Regions from separate parts of the Cupriavidus sp. KK10 genome, predicted to be linked through region 4. Evidence: predicted binding sites of a transcription regulator. Region 4 holds the regulator's gene; each other region holds the start of a gene.
The links. The regulator FNR, encoded in region 4, switches genes on or off when oxygen is low (the NO sensors DNR and NnrR bind a similar motif). The targets are predictions, from matches to a motif close to TTGATNNNNATCAA.
Positions count from the first base shown of each region.

Region 1: KB879_RS16615 (nitrite reductase) is a predicted target of FNR. The motif match lies at 2,441-2,454, and genes of this name have one in related genera.
Region 2: KB879_RS01025 (Kdo hydroxylase family protein) is a predicted target of FNR. The motif match lies at 4,610-4,623, and genes of this name have one in related genera.
Region 3: KB879_RS37855 (universal stress protein) is a predicted target of FNR. The motif match lies at 5,310-5,323, and genes of this name have one in related genera.

Region 1 covers NZ_CP073677.1:3,536,753-3,543,838, reverse strand. The annotation lists gene KB879_RS16625 (cytochrome D1 domain-containing protein) at 1-354, opposite strand, end outside; gene KB879_RS16620 (cytochrome c) at 294-656, opposite strand; gene KB879_RS16615 (nitrite reductase) at 669-2,333, opposite strand; gene leuD (3-isopropylmalate dehydratase small subunit) at 2,554-3,198, opposite strand; gene leuC (3-isopropylmalate dehydratase large subunit) at 3,191-4,609, opposite strand; gene KB879_RS16600 (tripartite tricarboxylate transporter substrate binding protein) at 4,630-5,592, opposite strand; gene KB879_RS16595 (LysR family transcriptional regulator) at 5,695-6,621, shown strand; gene KB879_RS16590 (DUF2889 domain-containing protein) at 6,739-7,086, shown strand, end outside.
Region 2 covers NZ_CP073677.1:201,491-208,576, forward strand. The annotation lists gene KB879_RS01000 (polyphosphate kinase 2 family protein) at 1-227, opposite strand, end outside; gene dapF (diaminopimelate epimerase) at 335-1,201, opposite strand; gene KB879_RS01010 (lipid A biosynthesis lauroyl acyltransferase) at 1,244-2,137, opposite strand; gene KB879_RS01015 (lysophospholipid acyltransferase family protein) at 2,134-3,039, opposite strand; gene metK (methionine adenosyltransferase) at 3,371-4,534, shown strand; gene KB879_RS01025 (Kdo hydroxylase family protein) at 4,737-5,681, shown strand; gene KB879_RS01030 (coniferyl aldehyde dehydrogenase) at 5,682-7,085, opposite strand.
Region 3 covers NZ_CP073678.1:1,389,184-1,396,269, reverse strand. The annotation lists gene phbB (acetoacetyl-CoA reductase) at 1-479, shown strand, start outside; gene KB879_RS37875 (alpha/beta hydrolase) at 476-2,251, shown strand; gene KB879_RS37870 (universal stress protein) at 2,799-3,638, opposite strand; gene KB879_RS37865 (hypothetical protein) at 3,855-4,109, shown strand; gene KB879_RS37860 (DUF1488 domain-containing protein) at 4,390-4,668, opposite strand; gene KB879_RS37855 (universal stress protein) at 4,709-5,161, opposite strand; gene KB879_RS37850 (flavodoxin family protein) at 5,393-5,932, shown strand; gene KB879_RS37845 (carboxypeptidase-like regulatory domain-containing protein) at 6,036-6,521, opposite strand; gene KB879_RS37840 (universal stress protein) at 6,574-7,038, opposite strand.
Region 4 covers NZ_CP073677.1:5,033,584-5,040,669, forward strand. The annotation lists gene scpB (SMC-Scp complex subunit ScpB) at 1-710, opposite strand, end outside; gene KB879_RS23460 (sulfite exporter TauE/SafE family protein) at 1,280-2,038, opposite strand; gene fnr (fumarate/nitrate reduction transcriptional regulator Fnr) at 2,117-2,842, shown strand; gene KB879_RS23470 (hypothetical protein) at 2,904-3,149, opposite strand; gene KB879_RS23475 (membrane protein) at 3,146-3,355, opposite strand; gene ccoG (cytochrome c oxidase accessory protein CcoG) at 3,400-4,848, opposite strand; gene ccoP (cytochrome-c oxidase, cbb3-type subunit III) at 4,922-5,839, opposite strand; gene KB879_RS23490 (cytochrome oxidase) at 5,842-6,006, opposite strand; gene ccoO (cytochrome-c oxidase, cbb3-type subunit II) at 6,010-6,672, opposite strand; gene ccoN (cytochrome-c oxidase, cbb3-type subunit I) at 6,691-7,086, opposite strand, start outside.

The sequences.
Region 1 (7,086 bases), 1.5 Mb from region 4:
CATGCGGTGGGTGATGCGGGCGCTGAGCAGGTCCACGCGCGTCAGTCCCCCGTCGCGGCCGAAGACATAGGCGTAGCGTGCATCGCGCGAGAACACCACGCTGGCGTGGGACAAGTCGCCGAGTCCTTCCACCGTTGCCAGCCGGGTCATGCCGGTGGTCTCGACAATCTGCAGCTGCCCGGCGGCGCGCTCCACCACCACGCCCAGGTCGCCGGTGCCGCGCACGGCGCTGGCACAACCCGCCACCAGCGCGGCGGCAACGGTGGCGCACAAGGCCGCGGCCAGGCCGCGGATCAGTTGCCTTGCGGCGAGGCGGCCGGTGGCTTGCCGGCCTGCAGTCGATCGATCAGCCATTGGGCTTCATCCTGCGTCATGAAGGGTTGCCAGGGCGGCATCGCGGTGCCGGGGCGGCCGTACAGCACGGTGGCGATCAGGCCCGCGGGCGGCTTGCCGGACAGCGCCTCGCGCGTCAACGGCGGGCCCAGCCCGCCGCGCAGCGTCATGCCATGGCAGGCGCCGCAGTCATCGCGCAGCCAGTGCGCAAGCTGCGCCTGCCGGGCAGGGGTGGGCTGGGCCGCCGCGCCGGGCGCTGCGCCCAGCAAGGCAGCTGCCAGCCCCGCCAGTGCAGCGCGCCGCCAGGCGATGTGATCACGCATGGTGGTGCCGGCTCAGTACACGTCGTGCTGCGTGTTGTAGGCGTTGAACTTGCCGGTCGGGGTGACCAGGCGCTTGTCCTTGATCACGGTCTTGAGCGTGCGGGTCTTGTCATCGACCACCACCAGCGCGGACTCGCCGTCCTTGGTGCCCCAGACCGAGAACCAGACCTCGTCGCCGGCCTTGTTGTATTCGGCCTGCACCAGGCGCCTGGCGCCCGCGCCCTTCAGCTCGGCCCATTCAGCGATCGGCAGCACCTTGTAGCCGGCTTCCAGGTTGCGCGTGTCGAATACCGCCACCGACTGGTTGAGCTTGGCGTCAGGGTTCAGCGGCGTGTCGACCCACAGGTTGGACGACTTCGGGTGGGTCTTGATGAAGAGCGAGCCGCCGCCCTGGCCCTTGATGGTCTGCACCACCTTCCACGCCTGCGCCGGGTGTCCGACCGGATCGGTGCCGATCAGGCTGATCGTCTCGTCGCCAAGGTGGCTGGTGGTCCAGACCGGGCCGAACTTCGGATGCGTGAAGTTGGCGCCGCGTCCCGGATGCGGGGTCTTGCCCACGTTGATCAGTGCGGCCAGCTTGTTCTCCTTGGTGTCGACCACGGCGATCTTGTCGGACGCATTGGCGGCCACCAGGAAGTAGCGGCCGGTGGCGTCGAAGCCGCCGTCATGCAGGAACTTGGCTGAATCAATCGTGGTGGTCTTCAGGTTGGACAGGTCCGAGTAGTTGACCATCAGGATCTTGCCGGTCTCCTTGGCGTTGATCACGAACTCCGGATGGAAATGGCTGGCGACGATGGCCGCCACGCGCGGCTCGGGGTGGTATTCGTTGTCCACGGTCATGCCGCGCGTGGAGACCACCTTGAGCGGCTCGAGCGTGTCGCCTTCCATGATCACGTACTGCGGCGGCCAGTAGGACCCGGCCACGGCGTACTTGTCCTCATAGCCCTTGTACTTGGAGGTCTCGACCGAGCGCGCCTCCATGCCGACCTTCACTTCCGCGACGATATCGGGCTTGGGCAGCCACAGGTCGATCAGGTCCAGCCGCGCATCGCGGCCGATCACATACAGGTAGCGCCCGGACGCCGACATGCGCGAGATATGCACCGCGTAGCCGGTCTTGACGATATTGATGATCTGCTTGCTGTCGCCGTCGATCAGCGCCACCTCGCCGGCATCGCGCAGCGTGACCGAGAAGAGGTTGTCAAGGTTGTACTGGTTCATCTTCCTGGTCGGGCGCTGGGCCACCGGCAGGATGTCCTTGCGGCTTTTCTCGATATCGGCCAGCGAGTACTCGGGCGGGGTCGGCGGGTCGAGCTGGATATAGCGCGCCATCAGGTCGACTTCCGGGTCGGAGAGATCGCCCGAGGTGCCCCAGTTCGGCATGCCGGCGGGGCTGCCGTACTTGATGAAGGTCTTCAGGTACTCGGTGCCGCGCGCGCGGGTGATGTCCGGCGTCAGCGCCTTGCCGGTCGCGCCCTTGCGCAGCACGCCGTGGCAGCCGGCGCAGCGCTCGAAGTAGATCTGCCGGGCGTGGTCGAACTCAGCGGCAGTGAGGGTGGGGATGGCGGCCTTCTGTTCCGCCTTCGGTTCTGCCTTGGTGGCTGCATGTGGCAGCCCGAGCCAGAGTGAGAGCGGCAATGCCGCGATTGCCGGGTACAGCCAGTTTTTTGCTTTCATGGGTGCCGTGGATCAGCGGTGAGGAAAGCGGTTTCGCGGTGCCCATGCCTGGGTGGCGGGCACCTGTCGTCATGTGGGAAGCATGCGGACACACTGACGACATGGAATTGACTGGCATCAAACGGCGGCGGTGGTGCGGGAACGAAGTGTGGGTGGTTGATGTTTGTCGTTTGCGATGGTGCAAGCGCACCGTGGAGGCGATGCGCTTGCAAGGCAGGGTTCAGGTCGGGCCCAAGCGGTCGCGCGTGCGCCTGGCCACGTTCGTTGTCCACGGGAACGCGCCCCGGTACTGCTGGATGAACTGCTCGATCTCGCCGCGCTGCCGCAGCGACAGGCCGATCATGTCCAGCCCTTCGATAAACATGCGGCGGTGCCGTGCCGACAGGTCGAAGGCGTAGTCGCCAGACGGAGTGCGCACCCGCATCGCCTCGACATCGATGCTGATGGTGTTGCCCGCGTCCGCATCCACGTCGTTCATCAACGGCTCGATCACCTCACGCGGCAGCATCACCAGCAGCAGCCGGTTGTTCATCGCGTTCGAATAGAAGATCTCGCCGAAGCTCGGCGCAATCACGGCGCGGATGCCAAATTGCTGCAGGCCCCAGACGGCGTGCTCGCGGCTGGAGCCGCAGCCGAAGTTGGCGCCGCTCACCAGGATACTGGTGCCGGCGTACTCGGGCCGGTTCAGCACGAAGCCAGGGCGCGGCGCGCCGCTGGCATCGAAGCGGTGGTCGTAGAGGATGCCCTCGGCCAGCCCGGCCTTGTCGATCCCGCGCAGAAACTGCTTGGGGATGATCTGGTCGGTATCGAGGTTCTCGAAGCGGATGGCGGCGCCTTTGCCGGCGATGCAGGTGTGTTCAGGCATGGGTGATCTCCAACTTGCGGACGTCGGTGATGACGCCGGTGACCGCTGCCGCGGCGGCCATGGCCGGGCTCATCAGGTGGGTGATGGCACCGCGTCCCTGCCGGCCCTCGAAATTGCGGTTGGTGGTGGAAGCGCAGCGCACGCCGTCGGCGAGCACGTCGTCGTTCATGGCCAGGCACATCGAGCAGCCCGGTTGCCGCCATTCAAAGCCGGCGGCGGTGAGGATCCCGGCCAGGCCCTCGCGCTCGGCCTGGGCCTTGACCGCGCCCGACCCAGGCACCACCATGGCCCGGACCCCTGCAGCGACCTTGCGGCCGCGCACTACGCTGGCCACCGCGCGCAGGTCCTCGATGCGGCCGTTGGTGCAGGAGCCGATGAAGACGTGCTGGATCGGCGTGCCTGCCAGCGCGGCGCCCGGTTGCAGGTGCGTGTACGCCAGCGCGCGCTCGACCGAGCGCTGCTCGGCCTCGTCGATCTGGTCTTCCGGGAACGGGATCTGCCCGGAAACCGGCAGCACCTGGTCCGGGCTGGTGCCCCAGGTGACGTAGGGCTCGATCTCGCTCGCGTCGAACACGAAGTCCATGTCGAACACGGCGTCCGGATCGCTCTGCAGCGTGGCCCAGTAGCTGAGCGCGGCGTCGCGCTGCGGGCCTTCGATATCCACGGCGCGGCGCAGCACATAGTCGGTGGTGACCGCGTCCGGCGCGATCAGCGCGCCGCGCGCCGCGGCTTCCACGGTCATGTTGCACAGCGTGAAGCGGGCCTCGACGCTCAGGTCGCGGATCGCCGATCCGCAGTACTCCACCACGTAGCCGCGCGCACCTTGCGCGCCGATCGCGCCGATGATCCTGAGGATCAGGTCCTTGGCGGTGGTGCCGGCGGGCAGCTTGCCGTCCACGCGGATGCGCATGGTCCTGGCCATCCGGTAGACCAGCGTCTGGGTGGCCAGCACATGCTCGACCTCGGACGTGCCGATGCCGAAGCCCAGCGCGCCGAGCGCGCCGTAGGTGGTGGTATGGCTGTCGCCGCAGATCACCACCATGCCCGGCCGGATCATGCCGTGCTCGGGCGCGATCACGTGCTCGATGCCCTGCAGCGTGTCGTTGGTGTCGAACAGCGGGATCGCGTGCCGCTCGCAGTTGGCACGCAGGTTGGTGGCCTGCAGCGCCGAGGCCGGGTCCGCGATCACGCGGATCGCTGTGGGGTGCGTCGGGATGATATGGCTGACCACCGAGACGTTCTGTCCCGGCACCAGCACGCCGCGGCCCTGTTCATGCAACCCGGCGAAGGCCTGCGGGCTGGTGTACTCGTTCATCAGGTGCAGGTCGCAGTACAACAGCACATTGTCGTCGTCGATCCTGGCCACGGTATGGGAGTCGACCAGCTTCTGGTATAGCGTCTTGGGGGTCATGGCAACTGCCTTGTCTGTCGTTATTCCGCGGTGATGCCGCGCTGCCTGATCAGGTTGGCCCACACAGGCATCTCCTTTTCCAGGCGCTGGCGTGCCGCCTCGGGCGTGGTCGGGGTGGGCTCGAAGCCTTCCTTGAGCATGCGGTCACGGGTTGCCTGCGCGGCCAGCGCGGTGTTCAGTGCCGCGTTCAGCTTGTCGATCACGGGCTTGGGCGTGCCGGCCGGGGCAAACACCATGAACCAGGTCTCGAAGGCATAGCCGGGCAGGCCCGCCTCGGCCGCGGTCGGCACATTGGGCAACTGCGGCGAGCGCCTGGTGCCGGTGACGGCGAGCGCCTTGAGCTTGCCGCCCTGCACATGCTGCTGCGCGGCCGAGACCACCGGGAAGCTCATGTCCACCTGGCCCGCAATGGTGTCGACCAGGGCCGGGCCGCCGCCGCGGTACGGCACGTGGACGATGGAGACGTTGGCCACCGACTTGAACAGCTCGGCCGACATATGGAAGGTGCTGCCGTTGCCCGCGGACCCGTAGGTCAGCTTGCCCGGCGTAGCCTTGGCCGCCGCGATCAGTTCCTGCAGGTTCTTGGCGGGCACGTTGTTGTTGACCACCAGCACATGCTGCGAGCTGGCGACCATGCCGATGGGGGCCAGGTCTTTCAGCGTGTCGTAGGGCATGCGCGGGAACAGGCCCGGGTTGATCGCCAGGGACACGGTCTGCAGGCCGATGGTGTAGCCATCGGCGGCGGCCTTGGCCACGGCATCGACGCCGATATTGCCGCCGGCGCCGGCACGGTTCTCGACCACGATGGTGCCGCCCAGGCTCTTCGACCAGGCATCCGAGACCAGGCGCGCGGCGATGTCGGCGCTGCCGCCCGGGGCGTACGGCACGATCAGGCGTACCGGGCGCTGGGGATAGGACTGCGCCGCGGCCGTGCCGATCGACGCGGCACACAGCAGCAAGGCCGTGAGGTGGGCAACTTTCATGAGTGTCTCCTGGTTTAGGAATCGTTATGGAAACCATCGTATCATTCACTCAGAAGCACATAATTCAAACTCAGTTACTTCTTTGTTTCCTGGTATTCACTAATGGATAACCTCTCGGACGTCGCGTTCTTCGCGTGCATCAACAAGCACGGCAGCCTGGCCGGCGCAGCGCAGGAGCTTGGCGTGACGCCGCCCGCGGTCAGCAAGCGGCTGGCGGGGCTGGAGGCACGGCTGCGCGTCCGGTTGCTGCACCGGACCACGCGCCGCATCAGCCTGACGCCGGAAGGGGAAAGCTATCTGGTGGAAGGGGCGCGGATCCTTGCGGAGATGGAGGCGCTGGAGCGATCGATCGCGGGCACCGGCAGCACCCCGCACGGCTTGCTGAAGATCGGCGCAACGCTCGGCTTCGGACGGCGGCATATCGCGCCGGCACTGTCGGGGTTCTCGCGCCGCTTTCCGAATATCGAGGTCCAGCTCTACCTGAGCGACCGGCCCCTGAACCTGGTCGAGCAGGGCCTGGACGCCATGATCCACTTTGGAGAGATGCCGGACGTGCGGCTGACGGCGCGCCTGCTGGCCAGCAACCGCCGCCTGCTCTGTGCCGCGCCGTCCTACCTGGAAGCGCGGGGCGAGCCGTCGAGCCCGCGCGAGCTGGCGCGGCACAACTGCATCTTCATCCGCGAAGCCGACGAGACCTTCGGCACCTGGCACCTGCGCCATGGCGCACAGCAGGAGACCGTCAAGGTCCGCGGCACCATGAGTACCAATGACGGGGAATCGGCGCTGGCCTGGGCGCTGGATGGCCAGGGCCTGATCGTGCGCTCCGAGTGGGATGTTGCGGAGCACCTGCGCAGCGGCGCCCTGCGCCGGGTGCTGCCGCAATGGCAGTTCGCGCCCGCGGATATCCATCTCGTGTTCCCGGCGCGCAACCATCGTCCGGACAAGGTGCGGGCGCTGGTGGACTTCCTGCTGGACCACTTTGCCAGCCACCGTGCGTCCGGCGCGGGCAGCGCGGACAACTGCTGGTAGCCATCCGGCGGCGATCATGCGCGGTATCGGGGCCGCGCCACCCGATACTGGGGGGCGATTCCAGCGCCACTAGCGTCCATCATGACTGGCAATACCAGAAGCCTGATGGAAACGCGCATGGAAACAGCCCCCACGCCCCAACCCGGACGCACGCTGCGTCACACCCGCCAGATCGAATGCCGCGGTTATCTGCGCGACGATGGCCTCTATGACATCGAGGCCGATATGCATGATATTTCCGCCGACGCCACCGAATTGCCCTTTGTCAGCGTGCCCGAAGGTGGCCTCATTCACCAGATGCGCCTGTGCATAACCATCGACGCGGACCTGGTGATCCGGCGTTTCGAGGCCCGCACCGAGACCGGCCCGACGCCGTACTGCGCGGAAATCAACGCCGCCTATCGGCAGCTGGAGGGTCTGCGCATCGGCGGTGGCTTCCGGCAGCAGGCCAGGGCGCGCCTGGGG
Region 2 (7,086 bases), 1.8 Mb from region 4:
ACGGTGCCGTCCTTGCCGCTGGTATCCATGCCCTGCAGCACCACCAGCAGCTTGCGCCGGTGCTCGGCGTAGAAGATGTCCTGCTGCGCGTCGAGGGCGTTGCTCAACTCGATGATGCGGGCAAGGTCTTCCTCTTTCTTGCCGCACGACAGCGGCTTGCTGCCCGGGTCGAAGTCGGCAAGGCGAAAACGCTTGCCCGAGGTGATGCGGAAATCGTCCAGCGGCATGGGCGCTCCATCGGTCTGACCAGCAAGATCAAGGGAATGGGCGCCCCCGCCGGGGCTCCGCGACAAGGAATGCGGGGCGTGTGGAAAGGGGCGCACAGCCCCTATGGTCAGGTCGGCAGGGCTGCCAGGTCAATGCTGCCTTCAAACACGGTGGTGGCCGGGCCGGTCATGCGCACCGGTTCCGCACCGCCTTCCCAGGCAATGGTCAGTTCGCCGCCATGGGTATGCACCCGAACCGGCGAGTCCAGCAGGCCGCGCCGGATGCCGGCCACCACGGCCGCGCAGGCGCCGGTGCCGCAGGCCAGGGTCTCGCCGGCACCGCGCTCGTAGACACGCAGCCGGATGGTGTGGCGGTCCTGCACCTGCATGAAGCCGGCATTGACGCGGTTGGGGAAGGCGGCATGGTGCTCCACCACCGGGCCGTCCTGCAGCACCGGGAAGTTCTCCACGTTGTCCACCACCTGCACCGCGTGCGGATTGCCCATCGATACCGCCGAGATCCATTCGGTGCGGCCGTTGACCTCCAGCCCGTACACCGTGTCCGCGCCTTCCGCGCGGGTGGGCAGGCCTTCGGCACGGAACGGCACGCGCGCCGGTTCCAGTTCGGGCGCACCCATATCCACCGTGACCTGGCCGTCGTCCTGCAGCGTCAGGGTAATGACGCCGTTCATCACTTCGACGCGCACCGAGCGCTTGTCGGTCATGCCCTTGTCGGTGACAAAGCGCACAAAGCAGCGCGCGCCGTTGCCGCAGTGCTCCACCTCGCTGCCATCGGCATTGACGATGCGGTAGCGGAAGTCGACATCGGGGCGGGACGGCTTTTCAACGATCAGGATCTGGTCCGCGCCCACGCCGAAATGCCGGCTGGCCAGCGCACGCCATTGCGCCGGAGTCAGGTCGATCTGCTGGTGGATGCCGTCGAGCACGACAAAGTCGTTGCCCGCGCCGTGCATCTTGGTGAACTGGAGTTTCATGGTGGGGATTGTAGCTGCGCGGCGCCGGACGTGCCGGCGCGCTCAGTAAATCTCGGGCTCGCCCGGCAGGCGATGCTTGAAGCGCTTGTGCACCCAGTAGTACTCCGGCACGCGCGGGCGGATGCAGTCCTCGAAGAAGGCATTCATGCGGCGCGTGTCGTCGGTGACGCTTGCGCCGGGGTAGTCTTCCCAGGGCGGCAGGATGCGCAGCACATAGCCCTGGTAGTCAGGCAGCATCTCGGTGTAGATCGGCACCACCTTGGCCCCGGTCAGGCGTGCCAGCCGCGACACCGAGGTCAGTGTCAGCGCCTGCACGCCGAAGAACGGCACGAACTCCGAGTCGCGCTCGCCGAAATCCATGTCGGCGATCAGCTGCAGCGCCTCGCCTTTCTTCAGACAGCGCAGGATGTCGCGCGCGCTGTCGTTGCGCGAGATCATGTTGGCGCCGAAGCGCCCGCGCGCGTGTTTCAGGAAGTGGTCGAACAGGTCGTTCTTCTGCCTGGTATAGAGCGACGCGCCGGAGCGGCCGAGATGCTCGCGCAGGTTGATGGTGAGCCGGATCGCGCCGGCTTCCACGCCTGACAGGTGCAGCGTGACCAGGATATGCGGGGTGCCATCCAGCGCCACCAGGTCGGCCTGGTCGTCGATCTGCACCCAGCGGCGCATCTGCGCTTCGCTGCCGGTCCAGAAGATGCCGCGCTCGGCAAAGCTGCGGAACAGGATGCGGAAGCTCTGGCGCGACAGCTCGTCGATTTCGGCCTCGGTCCGGTCCGGGAAACACAGGCGCAGGTTGGCCTGTACCACACGGCGCCGCTCGCTCGGCACCAGGTAGAGCAGGCTTCCCAGCGCCTCGCCGAAGCGCGCGACGAACGGATATGGCAGCTTGCCCAGCACCGTCAGCAAGCCGATGCCAAGCCACGTGAACGCACGGCTCATGAAATCGATTGATCAGCGGCCGGCTCGGTGTCGTTGCCCGGGGTGCCCGGCGCGTCCGGGGTGCCCGCTCCGGCGGGTTGCTTGTAGCGGTTGTAAGCCCACAGGTACTGCGTGGGGCACAGGCGTACCAGTTCCTCGATGGTCCGGTTGATGACCGCTGCTGCTGCGGCAGGATCGTCCGGCAACATGCCGCCGTCGTTGATCACGCGCAGGTGGCCGCGATAGCCGGCGCCGCGCGGCAGGCGCTCGGCAAAGACCGCCACTACCGACGCGCCGGTCAGCTGCTGCAGCCGGTGCACCAGCGCCATCGTATAGGCGGGCTTGCCGAAGAACGGCGCCCAGTTGCCCTCGCCGCCACTGGGCACCTGGTCGGGCAGGATGCCCACCGCCTGGCCGCGCTTGAGTGCCTTGACCAGCATGCGCACCCCGCGCGGCGTGGCCGGCGCCATGTGCATGTCGGGGCGGGTGCGCATTTTTTCGATCCAGTCGCGCAGCCAGGGCTGGTGCGGCGGCTTGAATAGCGCGGTGACCGGGCGCTGCAGCGCGTGGGACTGCGGCAGCACTTCAAAGCAGCCCAGGTGCGGGGTCAGGATGATGATGCCCTTGCCGCGCGCCTGCAGCTTGCCCAGCTCGGGCCACAGGTAGTCGTCAAAGCCATACAGCTTCGCGCCGATCTTGCTGCGGCTCCAGAAGTAGGGCATCTCGATGATCATGCGTCCGGCCGAACGGGCCGCTTCGTCGATCATCGCCTCGGTGGCGTCGGGAAACGCCTGGCGGAAGTTCTCCCGCAGGCGCTGGCCGTAGCGGCCGGGCAGGCGCGCGCTCAGTAGTCCGAGCGCGCCGCCCGCGGCTTGCAGCAGCCGCAGGGGAAAACGGGAGATCAGCCAGAATAAAAAGGTCATCAGGCGCGAAAAGCAGGTCTGCTGCGGGTCTGTGCCGGGGAACAGGCGAACAGGCAGCGTTTTTTCTATGGCGGTATTCAGTTCCGCGCGCAGCGTGCCGTCATCGGGATTCATATGGGCACGGTGCCCCGGCAGGTTGGCCGGGTGCCGTGCTGTACCGTTGGCGCGCTGCAACGAGCCCGGCAGGCGCGTATAATAGCGTGTATCGCCGAGTTAACTGACAACTTGCGGGGCGATGCGGCTCTGACCGGGCTGCTTGAAATACCGCTAAAGCGTCGCCGCCATGAACCGCACGGGCTGGCACGCAATAGCCAACCTGGAGAATAAGTTCGTGGCAAACGACTTCCTTTTTACTTCGGAATCCGTCTCCGAAGGCCATCCCGACAAGGTCGCCGACCAGATTTCCGACGCCGTCCTGGACGCCATCCTGGCCCAGGACAAGTACGCGCGTGTGGCAGCTGAGACGCTTTGCAACACCGGTCTGGTGGTGCTGGCTGGGGAAATCACCACGACCGCCAACGTCGACTATATCCAGATCGCGCGCGACACCATCAAGCGCATCGGCTACGACAATACCGAGTACGGGATCGACTACAAGGGCTGCGCGGTGCTGGTCGCCTATGACAAGCAATCGCCCGACATCGCCCAGGGCGTTGACCGCGCTTCCGACGACTACCTGAACCAGGGTGCCGGCGACCAGGGCCTGATGTTCGGCTACGCCTGCGACGAGACCCCGGAACTGATGCCGTTCCCGATCTACTACGCCCACCGCCTGGTCGAGCGCCAGTCGCTGCTGCGCCGCGACGGCCGCCTGCCCTGGCTGCGCCCGGACGCCAAGTCGCAGGTGACGGTGCGTTATGTCGACGGCAAGCCGCACAGCGTGGATACCGTGGTGCTGTCGACCCAGCATTCGCCGGACATCACCCAGGCCCAGATCCGCGAAGCGGTGATCGAAGAGATCATCAAGCCGGTGCTGCCGGCCGAGATGCTGAAGGAAACCAAGTACCTGGTGAACCCGACCGGGCGCTTCGTGATCGGCGGCCCGCAGGGCGACTGCGGCCTGACCGGGCGCAAGATCATCGTCGATACCTACGGCGGCGCTTCGCCGCACGGCGGTGGCGCGTTCTCGGGCAAGGACCCGTCCAAGGTCGACCGCTCGGCCGCCTACGCCGCGCGCTACGTGGCCAAGAACGTGGTGGCCTCGGGCCTGGCGCGCCAATGCCAGGTGCAGGTCAGTTATGCCATCGGCGTGGCCCGCCCGATCAACGTCACCGTCTACACCGAAGGCACCGGCAAGATCCCCGACGCCAAGATCGCAGAACTGGTGCAGGAGCATTTTGACCTGCGCCCGAAGGGCATCGTGCAGATGCTGGACCTGCTGCGCCCCATCTACGAGAAGACCGCCGCCTACGGCCACTTCGGCCGTGAAGAGCCGGAATTCTCGTGGGAAGCCACCGACAAGGCGGCTGCGCTGCGCGCCGCGGCTGGCCTGTAAGCGCCACCCGCGTTAGCAGCACTGACGGCAAGCCCCGCCGGCCCGCAAGGGCCCGCGGGGTTTTTTTACGCGGACTTGATCTTGGTCCAGTCGCCGCGTGACGCCGGCGCCACCGCAAGCAGCAGGGAGTAAAATCCCGCCATCCCAAGCCGCCACGCCGGCGGCCGACCCCAAACACTGGTGACCGTTTCCAGAGGATGCCATGTCCGAAGCGCCTGTCCTTGCCCCCTCGACTTCAACCCCGCCGCCCGCCGCCGCCGGCCAGCTCAACCTGATCCGCCCGCAGCCATATACCGACTGGGCGCCGCAGGTCACGGCCGAAGAACGCGCCACGCTGCGCCGCGAGCTGGAGCAGGGCGCCGTGCTGTACTTCCCGAACCTGAATTTCCGTTTCCAGCCGGGCGAAGAGCGCTTCCTGGACAGCCGCTATTCCGACGGCAAGTCCAAGAACATCAACCTGCGCGCCGACGACACCGCAGTGCGCGGTGCCCAGGGCAGCCCGCAGGACCTGGCGGACCTGTACACGCTGATCCGCCGCTACGCCGACAACAGCGAATTGCTGGTGCGCACGCTGTTCCCGGAATACATCCCGCACATGACGCGCGCCGGCACCTCGCTGCGGCCCAGCGAGATCGCCGGGCGCCCGGTCAGCTGGCGCAAGGACGACACCCGCCTGCACGTGGACTCGTTCCCGTCCAACCCGATGCTGGGCAAGCGCCTGTTGCGAGTGTTCCACAATATCGACCCGGCTGCGGCGCGCGTGTGGCGCGTGGGCGAGCCGTTCGGCGATTTTGCGCAGAAGTTCGTGCCCAAGACCCATGGCATGTGGCCCGGGCAGGCGGCGCTGATGAAGCTGCTGCATATCACCAAGCGCAAGCGCTCGGAATACGACCACCGCATGCTGCAGCTGCATGACCTGGCCAAGGCCGACCTGGATTACCAGGCCAAGGTGCCGCAGCAGGAATTCCACTTCCCGCCGGGTTCCACCTGGATCGTCTTCAGCGACCAGCTGCTGCATGCGGCCATGCGCGGACGGGCGATGATGGAGCAGACCATCTACCTGGCGCCGCAGGCGATTTCCGACCACACCCACTCGCCCGAGGCGGTGCTGTCGCGCATGCTCGGGCGGCCGATGCTGGTGTCCTGATCAACGCAAAAGCAGGCGCAACATGGTTTCGAAGGTCTTGCCGTAAGGCGGCTTGAGCAGGCCGGCGCCGTTCAGGCCGGCCTGGTGGAACACCGGCTTCACCTTGGAGAAGGTGTCGAAGCCCGCCTGGCCGTGATAGGCGCCCATGCCGCTGGCGCCGACCCCGCCGAAGGGCAGGCCGTCCTGGGCGATATGGAACAGCGTGTCGTTGACCGTGACGCCGCCGGCAACGGTCTGCTTCATCACATGGCCGATGGCGCCGCGGTCGCGCTCGAACAGGTACAACGCCAGCGGTCGCGGGCGCGCATTGATGTAGTCCACCGCCTCGTCCAGGGTGCGGTACGTCACCACGGGCAGCACCGGCCCGAAGATCTCCTCGCGCATCGCCGTGATGCCTTCGGGCACATCCAGCAGCAGCACCGGCGGCAGGCGCCGCGCCTGCGCGTCCGGCTGCGCATCGGACAGCGGCACCACGGTCGCGCCTTGCGCCGAGGCTTCATCCACCAGCGACGCCAGGCGCGCGAAGTGGCGCGGGCTGATGATGCTGGTGTAGTCCCCGTTGCGCGCCAAGTCCGGATAGAGCCGGCCCACGCACTGGCGTGCCGCTTCTACCAGCTGCCCGCGCAGGTCTTCCGGCACCAGCACGTAGTCTGGCGCGATGCAGGTCTGGCCCGCGTTCATCAGCTTGCCCACCAGGATGCGCTCCACCGCACGTGGCAGGTCGGCGCCGGCGCCGATAATCGCCGGCGATTTGCCGCCGAGTTCCAGCGTCACCGGCGTCAGGTTGGCGGCCGCCGCGCGCATCACATGGTGGCCGACCGCGGTCGAGCCGGTGAACAGCAGGTGGTCGAAGGGCAGCGCGGTAAAGGCGCTCGCCACCTCGGCATCGCCGTTGACCACCACGATCTCGTCCGGCGCAAAGTGCTGCGGCACCAGTTGCCCGAACAAGGCCGCAAAGCGCGGCGTGTATTCCGACAGCTTCACCATGGCGCGGTTGCCCGCCGCCAGTGCGCCGGCCAGCGGCCCCACCGTCAGGTACAGCGGATAGTTCCAGGGCACCACGATGCCCACCACGCCCAGCGGCTGCGGCACCAGCCGCGAGCGGCCCGGGCGGAACCAGAAGCCGGTGGCGGCGCGGCGCACGCGCATCCAGCGCTTGCCGTGGCGCAGCGCGTCGTCGATGCCGCCCAGGCTCGGGAATACCTCCAGCAGCGCGGTTTCCTGCCGCGGCCGGTTGGTGAAGTCCGCGTGGATGGCGGCGGCAATGGCAGCCTCGTTCTCTGTCACCAGCCGGCGCAGGCGCTGCAGGCGGTCGGCGCGCACGGCCCAGGCGGGCAGCTGGTCGCGCCGTGACGCAGCGTGCATGGCGCCAAAGACGGACGACAGGTCGGGGACTTCTCGCATT
Region 3 (7,086 bases), on a different replicon from region 4:
CCGGGGTCACGCGCGACCGGACCCTGCGCAAGATGGATAAGGCTGACTGGGACTTCGTGCTGCGCACGGACCTCGACTCGCTCTTTCATATGACGCGGCCGCTGGTTGAGCCGATGGTGGCGCGTGGTTGGGGCCGCATCGTCAATATCTCGTCGGTCAATGCCTCGCGGGGCGCCTTTGGCCAGACCAACTATGCCGCCGCCAAGGCGGGGGTACATGGCTTCACCAAGGCGCTGGCGCTGGAACTCGCGCGCAAAGGCATCACCGTCAACACCGTTTCGCCGGGCTACCTGGATACGCACATGGTGACGGACATGCCCGCCGAGATCCTCGAGCGGGACGTGTTGCCGACCATCCCGGTCGGCCGGCTAGGCAAGCCGGCCGAGGTCGCGGCGCTGATCTCTTACCTGTGCAGCGACGACGGGGCCTTCGTCACTGGCGCGAATTTTGCCATCAACGGCGGGCAACACCTGCAATGAGGATCGACGACAGGACGTCACCGCCCAGCCTGTCGGCCATGCCGGAATGCGCGCCGCAGCCCGCCATACCGGCGCAAGTCTGGTTGGACAAGCAGATCCGCGCCGGCCTGGCCCGCGCCACCGGGGGCCTGTCGGTGATCTCGGCAAGCCTGGCCGGGCTCGACTGGGCGCTGCAGCTCGGCATCTCCCCGGCAAAGATCGTGCAGGCCTGGCAAGTGTGGCTGCAACACAGCATCGAAGATTCGCCACGGCTGTCGCCGACCGCGGCCGAGCCCCCGTCCGTTGACGTCAGCGATCAGCGCTTTGCCGATGCCGGCTGGCAGGACTGGCCTTATCGTTGCTGGCGCGATGCGTTCATGCGCAACGAGGCCTTCTGGGAGTCGCTGACGCAGGATATCGACGGCCTGTCGCGCCATCACCAGCACATCGTCGCCTTCTGTGCCCGGCAATGGCTTGACCTGCTCGCACCCGGTAATGTTTGGTGGATGAGTCCGACGATTGCCAGGACCGCCTCGAGCACCTTCGGCGCCAACTTCCTGCAAGGCGCCCATCACTGGCTGCAGGACGCCAGTGAGCTGCTGTCAAAGGTGCCTGGACTGCCTGCGGGGCGCCCCGCGCTGGAATTTCTACCCGGGCGCGACGTGGCGTGCACGCCTGGCAAGGTGGTGTTCCGCAACGCGTTGATCGAACTGATCGAGTATGCGCCCGCACCCGGCACCGATACGGTTTGGCGCGAGCCGGTCCTGATCGTGCCGTCCTGGATCATGCGGTATTACATCCTCGACCTGAAGCCCGAGAATTCGCTGGTGCGCTACCTGGTCGAGAGCGGCCATACCGTGTTCATGATCTCATGGAAGGACCCGGACGCCTCGGCCCGCGACTTCGGGCTTGACACCTACCTGGAGGCCGGGCTTCTGACTGCGCTCGACACCGTGCACGCGCGCTGCGACGGCGCGCACATCCACGCCGCCGGGTATTGCCTGGGCGGCACCCTGCTTGCCACGGGTGCCGCCATGCTGGCCCGCGACGCGGCCGGCGGGCCACTGGCCAGCATGACGCTCTTTGCGGCCGAAACCGATTTCCATGATCCGGGCGAACTGGGCCTGTTCATCGACAAGAGCTCGCTCGCCACGCTCGACGCCCTCATGTGGAGTCAGGGATATCTGAACGGGCCGCAGATGAAGTCTGCCTTTCAGATGCTGAACGCCCAGGACCTGATCTGGTCGCGCGTAATGAGCGAGTACCTGCTCGGCCAACGTTTGCGCGCCAACGATCTGGTCTCTTGGAACCGCGACACCACGCGACTGCCTTACCGCCTGCATTCGGAATGCCTGCACAAGCTGTTCCTGGGCAACGAGCTGGCCACCGGCAAGCTATGCGTTGGCGGACAGCCTGTCGCCCTGTCGGACCTCGACCTCCCGCTCTTCGTGGTAGGCACCGAACACGACCACGTCTCGCCCTGGCGATCCGTGTACAAGCTCCACTTGCTGACCCGGGCCGAACTGACCTTCTTGCTGACTTCGGGCGGCCACAACGCAGGTATCGTGTCGGAGCCGGGCCACCCGGGCCGGCGCTACCATGTGCATACGCGAATGCGCGCCGCGCCCTACCTGAGCCCGGAGCAGTTCCTCAGCGTGGCTGTGTACCGCGACGGTTCCTGGTGGCCGGCGTGGCATGACTGGCTAGTGGCCCACTCGACCGGATCCTGCACGCGACAGGCGCCGGCCCAGGGGCTCGCGGACGCTCCTGGTGCCTACGTTCTGGAACCCTAGAAAGGGGCTTGTTCGCAGCGCTGTGCCTTACACATTGGGAAAAGGCAAACTACCGGTGAAAGACATGCCGGCGGACAGATTCTAGTCAACTCTCAATGGGCCGAAAGGTATGTCGGGAAGACGGAACCTGAACGCCTAGGGCACGAGAACTGCGCACCCACCAGCGCGGGCGGCAATCAGTGCATCGCCGCCCGTACGCAAATGCTCGCGTGGAAAAAATCCTCGGCAGAAAAGCCAGCCCTAATCGCGCGAGCCTGCCAGACAGCATAAGTTCTACCTTGGACCTCGATGTACCGCTTACGGATAGCCGGCTCGAACGGAAACATGCCGTCTGACACGGGAAATACCGGTCGACGCCTAAGGAACTCGTTCCAGAAACCCTGCGCAAGCTGGCGGAGTGTTCGGCTGCCATTATTCATCGTATCTCATCAAGCGACCCCGCTATCAGTGTTGATAGGTAATCGGCCGACCTCCCTCGGCATCCCGCTCTGTCGCAGCCGCCGCACCGCACCTCCTTTCATCGCATCGCCGAGGCACTATGGCAAAATCAGTGCGACATCAGTACCGGCACTGTCATCGACTCGAGCAGCGTGCGGGTAACACCGCCAAGGACCAGCTCGTGCACCCGACTGTGGCCGTAGGCCCCCATGACGATCAGGTCAGCATTTCGGTCCGCGGCGTGTGAGAGCAACATCTGGCCGGTGTCATCGCCGCCCCCCGCCGCAAAAGTGCACAGCTGCACTGCCACGCCATGCCGAGCCAGCCAGTCCACCGCATACTGAGGCGGCGACACCCATGGCCCTTTCAGAACGCCTGAGGGCGTCCACGAGACCACTTCCACGGTGTCTGCGCGCTGCAGAAGCGGGAGCGCATCGCGGATGGCCCGCGCCGACTCGCGGCTGCCGTTCCACGCCACCATGATGTTCTTTCCAACGTGCGGGAACCGGCCTGCATACGGCACCACCAGCACCGGCCGCCCGCATTGCAGCACGATGGATTCAACAAAGCCACGCTCGGCGTAGGCGGCATCATCAGTGGGATCGTGCTGTCCAAGGATGACAAGATCCGCCCGATGTGCCTCTGCCTGGACCGTCGCCGCCGTGGCCCAGTCCGGCGCACGCCATTCCGTAGTGACGGCGACCTCGTCCGTCGCGCCCATCAGGGCATGGCGGGCCCGCTCGCCGACCTGATGCTGCCATTCGTCGTAAGAGGCGAGATAGCGGTCACCGTCCACCAGGTAGCGCACGGCGGTGGGATCGGGCTTGCCGACTGCAAGCAGGCCGACCAGCGTGGATTGGAACTCCAGCGCCAACTGGGTGGCGAGGTTCAGCCGGTCGTACACACGGCGGCTGGAATCGAGATGAACCAGGATCGTTGCGTATTCCATGGATTGTCTCCATCAGGCAGCCCCGAACGGGGCTTGCTTAAGCCTATGTCGCCACTTGGCCCAGGATTTGTCGTGCATCAAGCCGCCTTCCTGTCCGCGCCACAGTCGGTACCGGTGGCACCACTACCGCTCTGGTTCGCGCCACTATGATTCCCATAGAGCGAGCGCCGGTGCGTTTGGAATGCGCCCCGGTGGCAAACCTCGCAGGAGACTCACATGCATGAAACGAAGCGGTCGTACAAGGGATTCCATATCGTGCTGTTCGTCCCCGACGCCACCGCGCCAGGCAAGCCCAGCGGCGGCGTCCTTTTCACAGCCCCGGACAGAAGCATCGGCGTTCGCTTTACGCCAGATTGGCGCGCCCTGCGGGGTAGCGTGCAACAGGCTGAAGAGTGGTTCTTCGCCTACGCAGCGGGAGTCGTCGATTGCGAACTGGTCGGCGGCTTCGGCATTGACTTGCGCTACGACTGAGCGGCGCGGCCAACCGAGCATGAGAGGCCATTGCCCGGAACACCAGGTACGGGTTGCCCCAGGTCGCCTGACGCCAGCGCGATCGTGCGTGGCTTCGGCGGCCGCAGCGGGTCCGGTACGGCGGTACACGCTGCGCATAGCGGCACCAACGCGCAGGCGGCAAGCCTGCGCCATCCTGGCGGTATTGTCGGGGTGCATGACTGCAAGCGATTCTTCATGGGTAGCTCCCTGTGGGGCGCGCACCGCCCCAGGGCGGCTGCCGCCGGCCACGACGTGCGCTTCACACCGCGAAGCGAAAATGGCCGCTGTGCAGCACGATGTGCCGCGCACCCGTCATCTCGAACAGGGCTCCCGCGACGCGTTCAATGTCCTGGCGGTTGCTGATGAATGCCGGCAGCAAATCTTCACTGCGGTACGAGCGTGCGCCGAAATGATCCTCAAGCGCCTCGGCAGTGATTTCATAGGTCGCGGGCGACCCGTCCACCTTCGCGGTGCACTGCAGGCTGGGACCTGTCGGGCAGTAATCCGGCATCTCGCCGGCAAAGTCGATCTTATGCATAGCTGTCTGGCGTAACGCCCTCCAAAGTCTGTTCGCCTGCCTACGCCTCCTCGGCGCGGACCAGCAGGACGGGCGCGACGGCTAGGGTAATCACGCTCCGCGCGACGCTGCCCATGACGAGTCGCCGCACTCCCCGTCGGCCGTGCGTACCCATCACAACCAGATCGGCGCCCCAGCCATTGGCTTCGGCCGCGATCGTGGTAGCAACGTCGTCCTCCGCCATCGGCTTGCCGAGCAGCCGCGTTACGTGGCGAATGCCCGCCGCGGCAAGCCTGCTGGCGGCGGCGGCGAGGACGCTTTCGCCCGCCGTCGTGAGGTCCTCTATCAATCTCACCGGATCCAGATTGCTGACATCCAGGAATGGGCTGCGGTCATCGACCACATGGACCACCTCCACTTCCGCGCTGGCGGCGAGCGCAATGATCATGGCCTGTTCCAGGGCAAGTTCCGAAGCGGCGCCGCCGTCCATGGCGACAAGGATGCGCTGGTACATAGCGGATTCTCCGGCGATGGGAGCCTGTGGTGGCTCGGGTCTGGACTAGCTTAATCCAGCGTAGGGCAACCGGCGCAACTGCTGTTGATATGTGTCAAAGCCGCGGCACGGCGCTCCAACCGCCGTGGCGCGAGGCCGTATGTCCCAGTTGATGCGCATCAATGGCGGCCGCCACGCAAGGCCTACGCTGCAGAAACAGCGACGTCCGCTGCCATCTGACCGGAGCCCGTGATGACCCAAGCCGTGATTGTTTATTACTCCCGGACCGGCACCGTACGCCAGGTCGCCGAGGCCGTTGCCGCGCGGTCGGGATGGCCACTGGCCGAGGTCGCCGACGTCAAAAGCCGCGCCGGGATCCTTGGCGACCTCCGGTGCGTTATCGATATCCTCTTTCACCGCCAAGTCGAGTACCGCTACGCCGGCCCGGCCCTCGATCGCTGCGAGCACGTCGTGGTCCTGGCACCGGTATGGATGGGCAGGCTGGCGGCCCCGATGCGCAGCCTCCTCGCCGCCAGTGTCGCCAAGCCGCCGCTGGCCGCGCGCGTGTCTGCAATCTGTGTCATGGCAGCGCGCGGGGGCTTCCAGGCAGAGGCGGAGATAGCCAAGCTCACGGGCAAAACACCCGCGCCGGCACTCGTGCTGCTCGAGCGTGACGTGCTGAGCGGCGATGCCGCCGCCGAGATCGATGACTTCGTGCAGGCGTTGCGCTTGGCGGATTCCAGGCCTGCCCACGCCGGGCGGCCCGCCTGGTTGTCCCCGAACGAGACCTGAGCGCTTCTTCCGGCTCCGTCGCCCTTTCGCGGTCCGGTCCGCTCTGACCCGCCGCGAACCCGCGCGGTGTCCTGCCCGCGGCGACCCGGTCCAGGCGTCGGGTTCAGCGACGCGGACAGGGTGTCGTGCCGCAGAGCAGCCAGTCGTCCTCGAGCGTATTGACCGGCAGCCGGAACGTCATGTCGAGCGGCTCGCCAGCGACGACGATGTCGCGCATCTGGTCCCGTCCCTGGTAGCCCACCGCGAGCCGATAGGCACCCGGCTTGAGTCGCATGTAGAACAGAGGTCCGCTGGCGGTAGTGTGCAGCACGGGGCGGCCAGCCTGGCTGGCCACGACCACCGTGGCACCGCCCAGCGGTTTGCCGCGCCCGGCATCCACCATCGTCAGCCGTACATTGAAACGCGCGGCGACGGTCAACATGCTTTGCAGGCCCGCCTCATCGTCCCCACCCGATACGTAGGAGACGCCGTGCTGCTCCATAATCTGCACGCCAGCGCCAGCCGGCGCGGCGCGAGTGGCGCAACCGGCCGCCGCAACGGCAATCGCCAGCGACGACAGCCCGAGGCCAAGCCTTCTTGAAACCTGCATTTGCGTCACTCCGAGACGATTATTGGGGTATCCGCGGACCGGGACGGAACGGTCAGGGGCTATCGCTGCGTGACTGCTGCCGAACGAGCAGTATGGGGCGAACCGTCTTGCTGACCACGTGCTCCGAGACCGAGCCCAGCACCATGTGCCGCACGCCGCGATGGCCGTGTGTGCCCATGACGATCAGGTCCGCGCTCCAGTGGTCCGCTTCCGCGACGATCGCCTCGGCAATCCTCGCAGGGGTGCCGGGCGTCTCGGCCAACCTGCTGCTCCAGCGCACGCCGGAGGCACTCAGGCGCTCGCCGGCGCGAGCCAGCACCTGCTTGCCATAAGCAATGATGTCGGCCATTAGCCCAGGCCGGTCACGCGCGCTGATCTCGAAGAACAGGTCGCTGTCGTCGACGACGAACATGGCCCTGACCTCGGCGTGGGTGGCCAGCGCCATGGACACTGCCTGCTCCAGGGCACTTAAGGATGAACGGCTGCCATCGATGGCTAGGAGAATTCGGCGGAACATGGCGACCTCGGCTTCGGCTATGGTTATTTCCAAAGTAGCGGTCGCAAG
Region 4 (7,086 bases):
TGCACGTCAAAGCCATTGGCGCCTTGGTCGACCGGGTCGGTCGTCTCGGCTTCGTTCGCGACGGATGCTTCGGCCACATCCGCTGCCTGCGCGGCGGGGTCGGCAAATGCTTCCTCGTCGGCACTGGCTGCCTTGTTTGCAGCCAGATCTTCAAAATTGATGGCCTGTTGTTCCAGCAGGGTTGCCTGCGCCTGCGCCTGGGCGTCTTCCAGCGGCGGCAGCTCATCCAGCGTACGCAGCCCAAGATCGTCCAGGAATGCCTTGGTCGTCGCATACAGCGCCGGCCTGCCCGGCACGTCGCGGTGTCCGATCACCTCGATCCAGCTGCGGTCCTCAAGCTTCTTGACCACTTCCGTGCTGACCGTTACGCCGCGGATTTCCTCGATATCGCCGCGGGTCACCGGCTGCCGGTAGGCAATGATCGCCAGTGTTTCCATCACGGCGCGCGAATATTTTGGCGGCTTTTCGGGATTCAGCCGATCGAGGTATTCACGCATTTCCGGCCGGCTCTGGAAGCGCCAGCCGCTGGCCAGGGCCACCAGTTCCACGCCGCGCGGCCGCCAGTCCTGGCGCAGTTCCTCAAGCAGCACGCGGATGGTGTCTGCGCCGACGTCGTCGTCAAACAGCCGCCGCAGGTCATTGACGCGCAACGGTTCCTGCGCGCAGATCAGCGCCGTCTCGAGGACGATCTTCGCCTCTTGGGTATTCATGTTGATGGTGTGCAGCCTGTCTTTGCACCTGCTCCCGGACGGATCCGGGGCATCGGAGATTTTGGATACAGCGGTACGAAAGCCACCGCCATCTCATTGCGCAGCTAGCCGGATACCTGCTGCATCCAAGCCGTGCACTTCCCTATCTTTGCATCGAGTTGCCGGGTCGTTCCGGCAGGAGATCGTTCGCGTGCCGTTATGGATCGGCCAGCAAACCTCTTGCGTAGCGCGCCCGCACATATCGGACGTCGCTGTCAGCGAACTGAAGGCCTCGGACGCAAGAAAAACGGGTATCGGGAGCAAGGCCGGCATCGCCAACACCGCAGTGCCAGCCGGACTTTTGAACCAGATCTTTTGAACCGGATGGACTGCGGGGACGGGACGGGCATCGAAAACCTTCCGCTTCCCCTGCCCTGAACGCGCCTTCTGGTAGGAAGGCCGCCTGGCGCTGCTCGCCCGCTGCTTACCGCGGCTCATTCTATGCCGCGCGATACCGCAATGTTGGCGATTGTATGGCATTCCCGCCCCCGCCTGCAACCATCATCCGTTGCCCGGGCGGCGCCGGCGCCTCAGAACACCAGGCAGAATCCATGCTCGGCCAGCGAATGTGGCAGCAGCACCGCTCGCGCAATGCCAAGGGCGCCGAACGCCATCACCGCCAGGCCGGCCCCCAAGCGCACGCCGGGACGTCGCGACAGCGTACGCAAGTAGCCCGCGAGGCCGGACAGCACCAGCAGATTAGGCAATGTGCCGAGCCCGAACACGCCCATCACGAGTGCGCCGGACGCCGCGTTGCCCGCCAGCAGCGCCAGCGTAAGCGCCCCATAGACCATGCCGCACGGCACCAGCCCCCACGCCAGGCCCACGCCATAACGCCGCGCCAGTCCGCTTCGCGCCCGCACAAACGCCGGCATGGCGCCTGCCAGGCCACCCAGCCGCCGCGCCACCGTTGCGCCGGCGCGCGCCGCCAGCCGCTCCAGCCAGTCGACGGTAAAAGTGTTGCCGCGCAGCAACCGCCAGCCCGACCACAGCAGCATGACGCTGCCCGCGCCGAACAGCCAGCGCTGCACCGGCAGGTAATCCTGCTTCCATGCCGAGGCACCGAGCGCGCCTAGCGCGGCACCAAGAAGCATATAGGTCGAGATCCGGCCCAAGTGCATAGTCAGCAACTCGGCCAGCCAGGCGGCGCGGCTGGGCACCAGACTGATCGTCACCGTCGCGCCGCGGCGTTGTTCCACGGCCAGCGCCACGCCGCCGCACATGGCAGCGCAGTGGACTCCGCCCAGCAAAGCCAGCAGAAAAACGCTGATCAGCACGCCAAATGTCAATTCTTACTCCCTACCGCATCACATCGCACGGTAAAATGTCCTAATCGCGCCCTCGCTGCCATTTCTAGCAGGTTCCAATTGCTCACCTCCATTCCCATTACCGAGATGTCGCCCCGCTGCTCCACCTGTGCAATGGGGCAGCTGTGCCTTCCGGTCGGCATGTCGCAGCAAGACCTCGCCAAGATGGACACGCTGGTACAGGAACGCATCCGCGTGCACAAGGGTGAAACCTTGTATCGCATGGGCGATCCGCTCACCGCGGTCTACGCCGTGCGCTTTGGCACGCTCAAGACCCACGTCACCACTGAAGACGGCCGCTCGCAGATTACCGGCTTCCACCTGCCCGGCGAAATCGTCGGTCTCGACGGGCTGGGCGAGATGCAGCATGCCTCCGATGCCGCCGCCCTGGAAGATACCGAAGTCTGCGTGGTCCGCATGAGCGAACTGCAGTCCCTCTCGGTCGACCTGCCATCGCTGCAGCAGCAGTTCCTGCGCCTGATGGGCAAGGAAATCACGCACGACCAGCTGATGCTGGTCACGCTGGGCTCGATGCGCGCCGAGGAACGCCTTGCCGCCTTCCTGATCAACCTCTCTGAGCGCCTGTCGGCGCGCGGCTATTCGGCGTCCGAGTTCGTGATGCGCATGAGCCGCGAAGAAATCGGCAGCTACCTGGGCCTGAAGCTCGAAACCGTCAGCCGCCTGTTCTCTCGCTTTGCCGAAGCCGGCCTGATCCAGATTCGCCAGCGCCACGTCAAGCTGGTGGACATCGACGGCATCAAGCAACTCTACAGCCGCTCCTGCTAAGCGGCCAAGCGCTGCCAGTGCCGCATCCGGCCATGGCAGCGCAGACCTCACGCCAGTCCGCTCATTCCAGTTCGTCGGTATCGCTGAGCCGCGTCGGCATGGTGTAGAGCGTCAGTCCGCTGGACAACGCGCAGAACACCCAGGCCATCAGGAAGCCGATGGTGTAGACCGATTCGCGGGACGCTTCGATCGGCTGGCCGAAGAAGTTCAGGTCACCGGGATCCACCACCGAAAACACCGTCGCGGTCGCAAAGCCAGCCATCAGGAACGCCGGCCAGAGTACCCACATCAGCCAGCGCAACCTCATGGCTGCCTCGCTGCGGCAGCCTTGGGCGGCGCGGCATCGGCCTTCTCCACCACCAGGCCATGGCGCGTTGCACCCTGCACCGGCATGTCCGGATGCGTGGACGCCAGCCAGATCGTCACGCCGCACGCCACCATCGCCACCAGCGGGCCGCTCATCAATAGCCACGGCCACGGCTCCTTCCACCACGGATTGCCTTGCTGACTCATCTTGCCCCCTTCATCTTGACGACTAAGTCCGCGTCTGCCTAGCTTCACAAATCGCGCGGCACGATGAAACTGGTGGATTGCCGGATTTCGGCCTGCCCCCGCTCCGTGCCTTCGCTCGTCACTGTCACGTTGATCTTGTGCGTGCCCCGCGCCGCGGCCTCGATCGGCACGCGGATCCGGATCGGCAGCAACCGGTTGGACGTCGGCGCCAACGATTCGGCCTGCTTGTCGTACTCCACCTTCAGGTTCTTCAGCTCGTCGCTGTCGGCGCGCACGCTGATCTTCATCGGCGCTTCGGTGGTGTTGATCAGCTGCAGGCGATAGACGTTCTCGATCCAGCGGCCTTCCACTTCACGGCCGAGCGCACCACGGTCGCGGATGATGTCGACCTTCAGCGGCGTGCGCAGCGCGATCGACGCCATGAAGCCGCCCAGCAGCACCACCCAGATCACGGAATAGATGATGACGCGCGGACGCAGCAGGCGCTTGCGCGATGCCGCTGCGGACAAGGCCTTGCGCATCGCGTTTTCCGAGGTATACCGGATCAGGCCGCGCGGATAGTCCATCTTGTCCATGACCTGGTTGCAGGCGTCGATGCAGGCGCCGCAGCCGATGCACTCGTACTGCAGGCCGTCGCGGATATCGATGCCTGTCGGGCACACCTGTACGCAGATGCTGCAGTTGACGCAGTCGCCAAGCCCCGCCTTGTAGTGATCGGTCTTGCGCGACCGGCTGCCGCGCGGCTCGCCGCGGCCGACGTCGTAGGTCACGACATAGGTATCGCGATCCACCATCACGCTCTGGAAGCGCGCATACGGGCACATGTACTTGCACACCTGCTCGCGCATGAAGCCCGCATTGCCCCAGGTGGCGAACGCGTAAAACAGCATCCAGAACGACTGCCACGGCCCCAGCGACAGGCTGAGCACCTCGCCGCCCAGACGGCGGATCGGCGCGAAATAGCCGATGAAGGTAAAGCCGGTCCAGAGCGCAATCAGCACCCACAGGAAGTGCTTGGTCGCCTTGAGACGGAACTTGCGCAGGCTCCACGGATCGCCATCGAGCCGGATGCGGGCGATGCGGTCGCCTTCGACCCGCCGCTCGATCCACATGAAGATCTCGGTATAGACCGTCTGCGGACAGGCATAGCCGCAGAACAGCCGCCCCGCGATCGCCGTGAACAGGAACAGCGCCAGCGCCGAGATCACCAGCAGCACCGCCAGGTAGATCACATCCTGTGGCCACAGCACCAGCCCGAAGATGTAGAACTTGCGCGCGCCAAGGTCGAACAGCACGGCCTGGCGGCCGTTCCATTGGAGCCAGGGCGTGCCGTAGTAGATCAGCTGGGTCAGGATCACCAGCCAGACCCGCCAGCTGGAGAAGGCGCCCGTCACCGAGCGCGGGTAGATTTTGCGGCGGACCTCGTAGAGCGTTTCGTCAGAGGTCTCGCCCGGCGCAGCGGCCGACCGTTGCAGGTCGGCCGCCCGGGCCATTTCTTCGGTCCCGGGTGCATTCATGGGCATGCTCTCCCGCGAGCCACCAGCGCCCGCTCACATGAGTCGTCGGTCATTGCCCGGCTCCACTCCCGATGTTGGACAAACCCCAGATATAGGCCGTCAGCATCCGGATGCGTTCAGGCGTCAGGATCTCCTCATGCGCGGGCATTTTGTTGTTGTGGCCCTTCAGGATGGCGTCGACGATGCTGCCTTCCGAGCTGCCATACAGCCAGACGTTGTCCGACAGGTTGGGCGCACCGAGCGCCTGGTTGCCCTTGCCGCCGGCGCCGTGGCATGCCACGCAGGTCGTCTTGAAGGTGCCCTCGCCACGCGACGCACGGATCGGGTCCGACGACAGCCCCGACAGCGAGCGCACGTATTGCGCCACGTCGCCCGCCTGCTTGGCGTCGATGGTCGCGGCAAACGGCGGCATCACGCCATTGCGGCCCTTGGTGATGGTCTGCTGGATGGTGTCGGGTTCGCCGCCATAGAGCCAGTCGTTGTCCGTCAGGTTCGGGAAGCCGCGGCTGCCGCGCGCGTCCGAACCATGGCACTGTGCGCAGTAGTTCAGGAACAGGCGCTGGCCGATCTCGCGCGCCTGCGGATCCGCCGCCACCTGCTTGACGTCCATCTTCAGGTACTTGGCGTAGATCTCGTTCTGCATCTTCTCCTGCGCCGCGCGGTGCGCGGCAAGTTCGCCCTGCGTGGAGAACTTCAGCACGCCGGCATACGAACCCAGCCCCGGGTACAGCACCAGGTAGGCCAGGCTGAAGATGCAGGCCAGCAGGAACATCCACATCCACCAGCGCGGCAGCGGGTTGTTCAGCTCGCGCAGGTCACCGTCCCAGACATGGCCGGTGTCTTCAGTGCCGCCGGCGGTCTTGGTGACCTTGCGTTGCGAGAACAGCAGCCACACGCACCAGACGATGCCGACGAGCGCGATGGCGGCAATGTAATAACTCCAGAATTCGGAAATGAAATCGCTCATGGCTAGGTGTTCCGGCTCGATGTTGTCGTAGTTTCGTCAGGCAGCGCGAACGGCAGCATGGCGGATTCCCGGTTGGCGGCCTGCCGGCCGGCGGACCAGGCCCACCAGCAGATCCCCAGGAAGACGACCATCGACACGACGGTCGCAAAGGCAGTGATCATGGCCATGGCTTACTCCTTGGGTGCCGCGGCCGCGGCGGAATCCACGCGGACGTTGCGGCGGTTGGTGCCCAGGCCTTGCAGGTAGGCAACCAGCGCATCTTCTTCGGTCTTGCCCTTGAGCTCGTCCGGTGCCTTGGCGATCTCGGCATCCGTGTACGGCACGCCCAGGCGCACCAGCGCGTGCATGCGGGCCTGGATATCGTTGGTGGGCAGCTCGGCCTTTTCCAGCCACGGGTACGATGGCATCACCGATTCCGGCACCACATCGCGCGGATTGCGCAGGTGGATACGCTGCCAGTCATCCGAGTAGCGCCCGCCCACGCGCGCCAGGTCAGGACCGGTGCGTTTGGAGCCCCACAGGAACGGGTGGTCGTAGACCGACTCGCCCGCCGTGGAGAAGTGGCCGTAGCGCTCGGTCTCGGCCTGCAGCGTGCGGACCTGCTGCGAGTGGCAGCCGACGCAGCCTTCACGGATATAGATATCGCGGCCCATCAGCCGCAGCGGCGAATACGGGGTGATGCCCGGATCCGGCTCGGTGGTGGAGTGCTGGAAGAACAGCGGCACGATCTGGACCAGACCCGCAATGCTGACCACGAGGATCGTGCAGATGATCAGCCAGCCGATGTTCTTCTCCAGCGTTTCGTGGGAAAAGAAGCGTTGTTTGTCGGACATCTTTCTATCCTGGATTGATCAGTGGGCAGAGGCAGGGATGCTGGCCGGGATCGGCGCATCCACGGCGGGCTTGCCGACGATGGTCTTGAGCACGTTGTAGGCCATCAGCAGCATGCCGGACAGGAAGCACAGGCCACCCAGCAAGCGAATCAGGTAGAACGGGTACTTGGCCTTGACCGCTTCGACGAAGGCATAGGTCAGCGTGCCGTCAGGCTGCGTGGCACGCCACATCAGGCCTTCCATCACCCCGGCGATCCACATCGAGGCGATATACAGCACCACGCCGATGGTCGCGATCCAGAAGTGCCACTCGATCAGCCGGACGCTGTACATCTGCTTCTCGCCGAACAGGCGCGGGATCAGGTAGTAGAGCGAGCCGATCGAGATCATCGCGACCCAGCCCAGCGCGCCCGA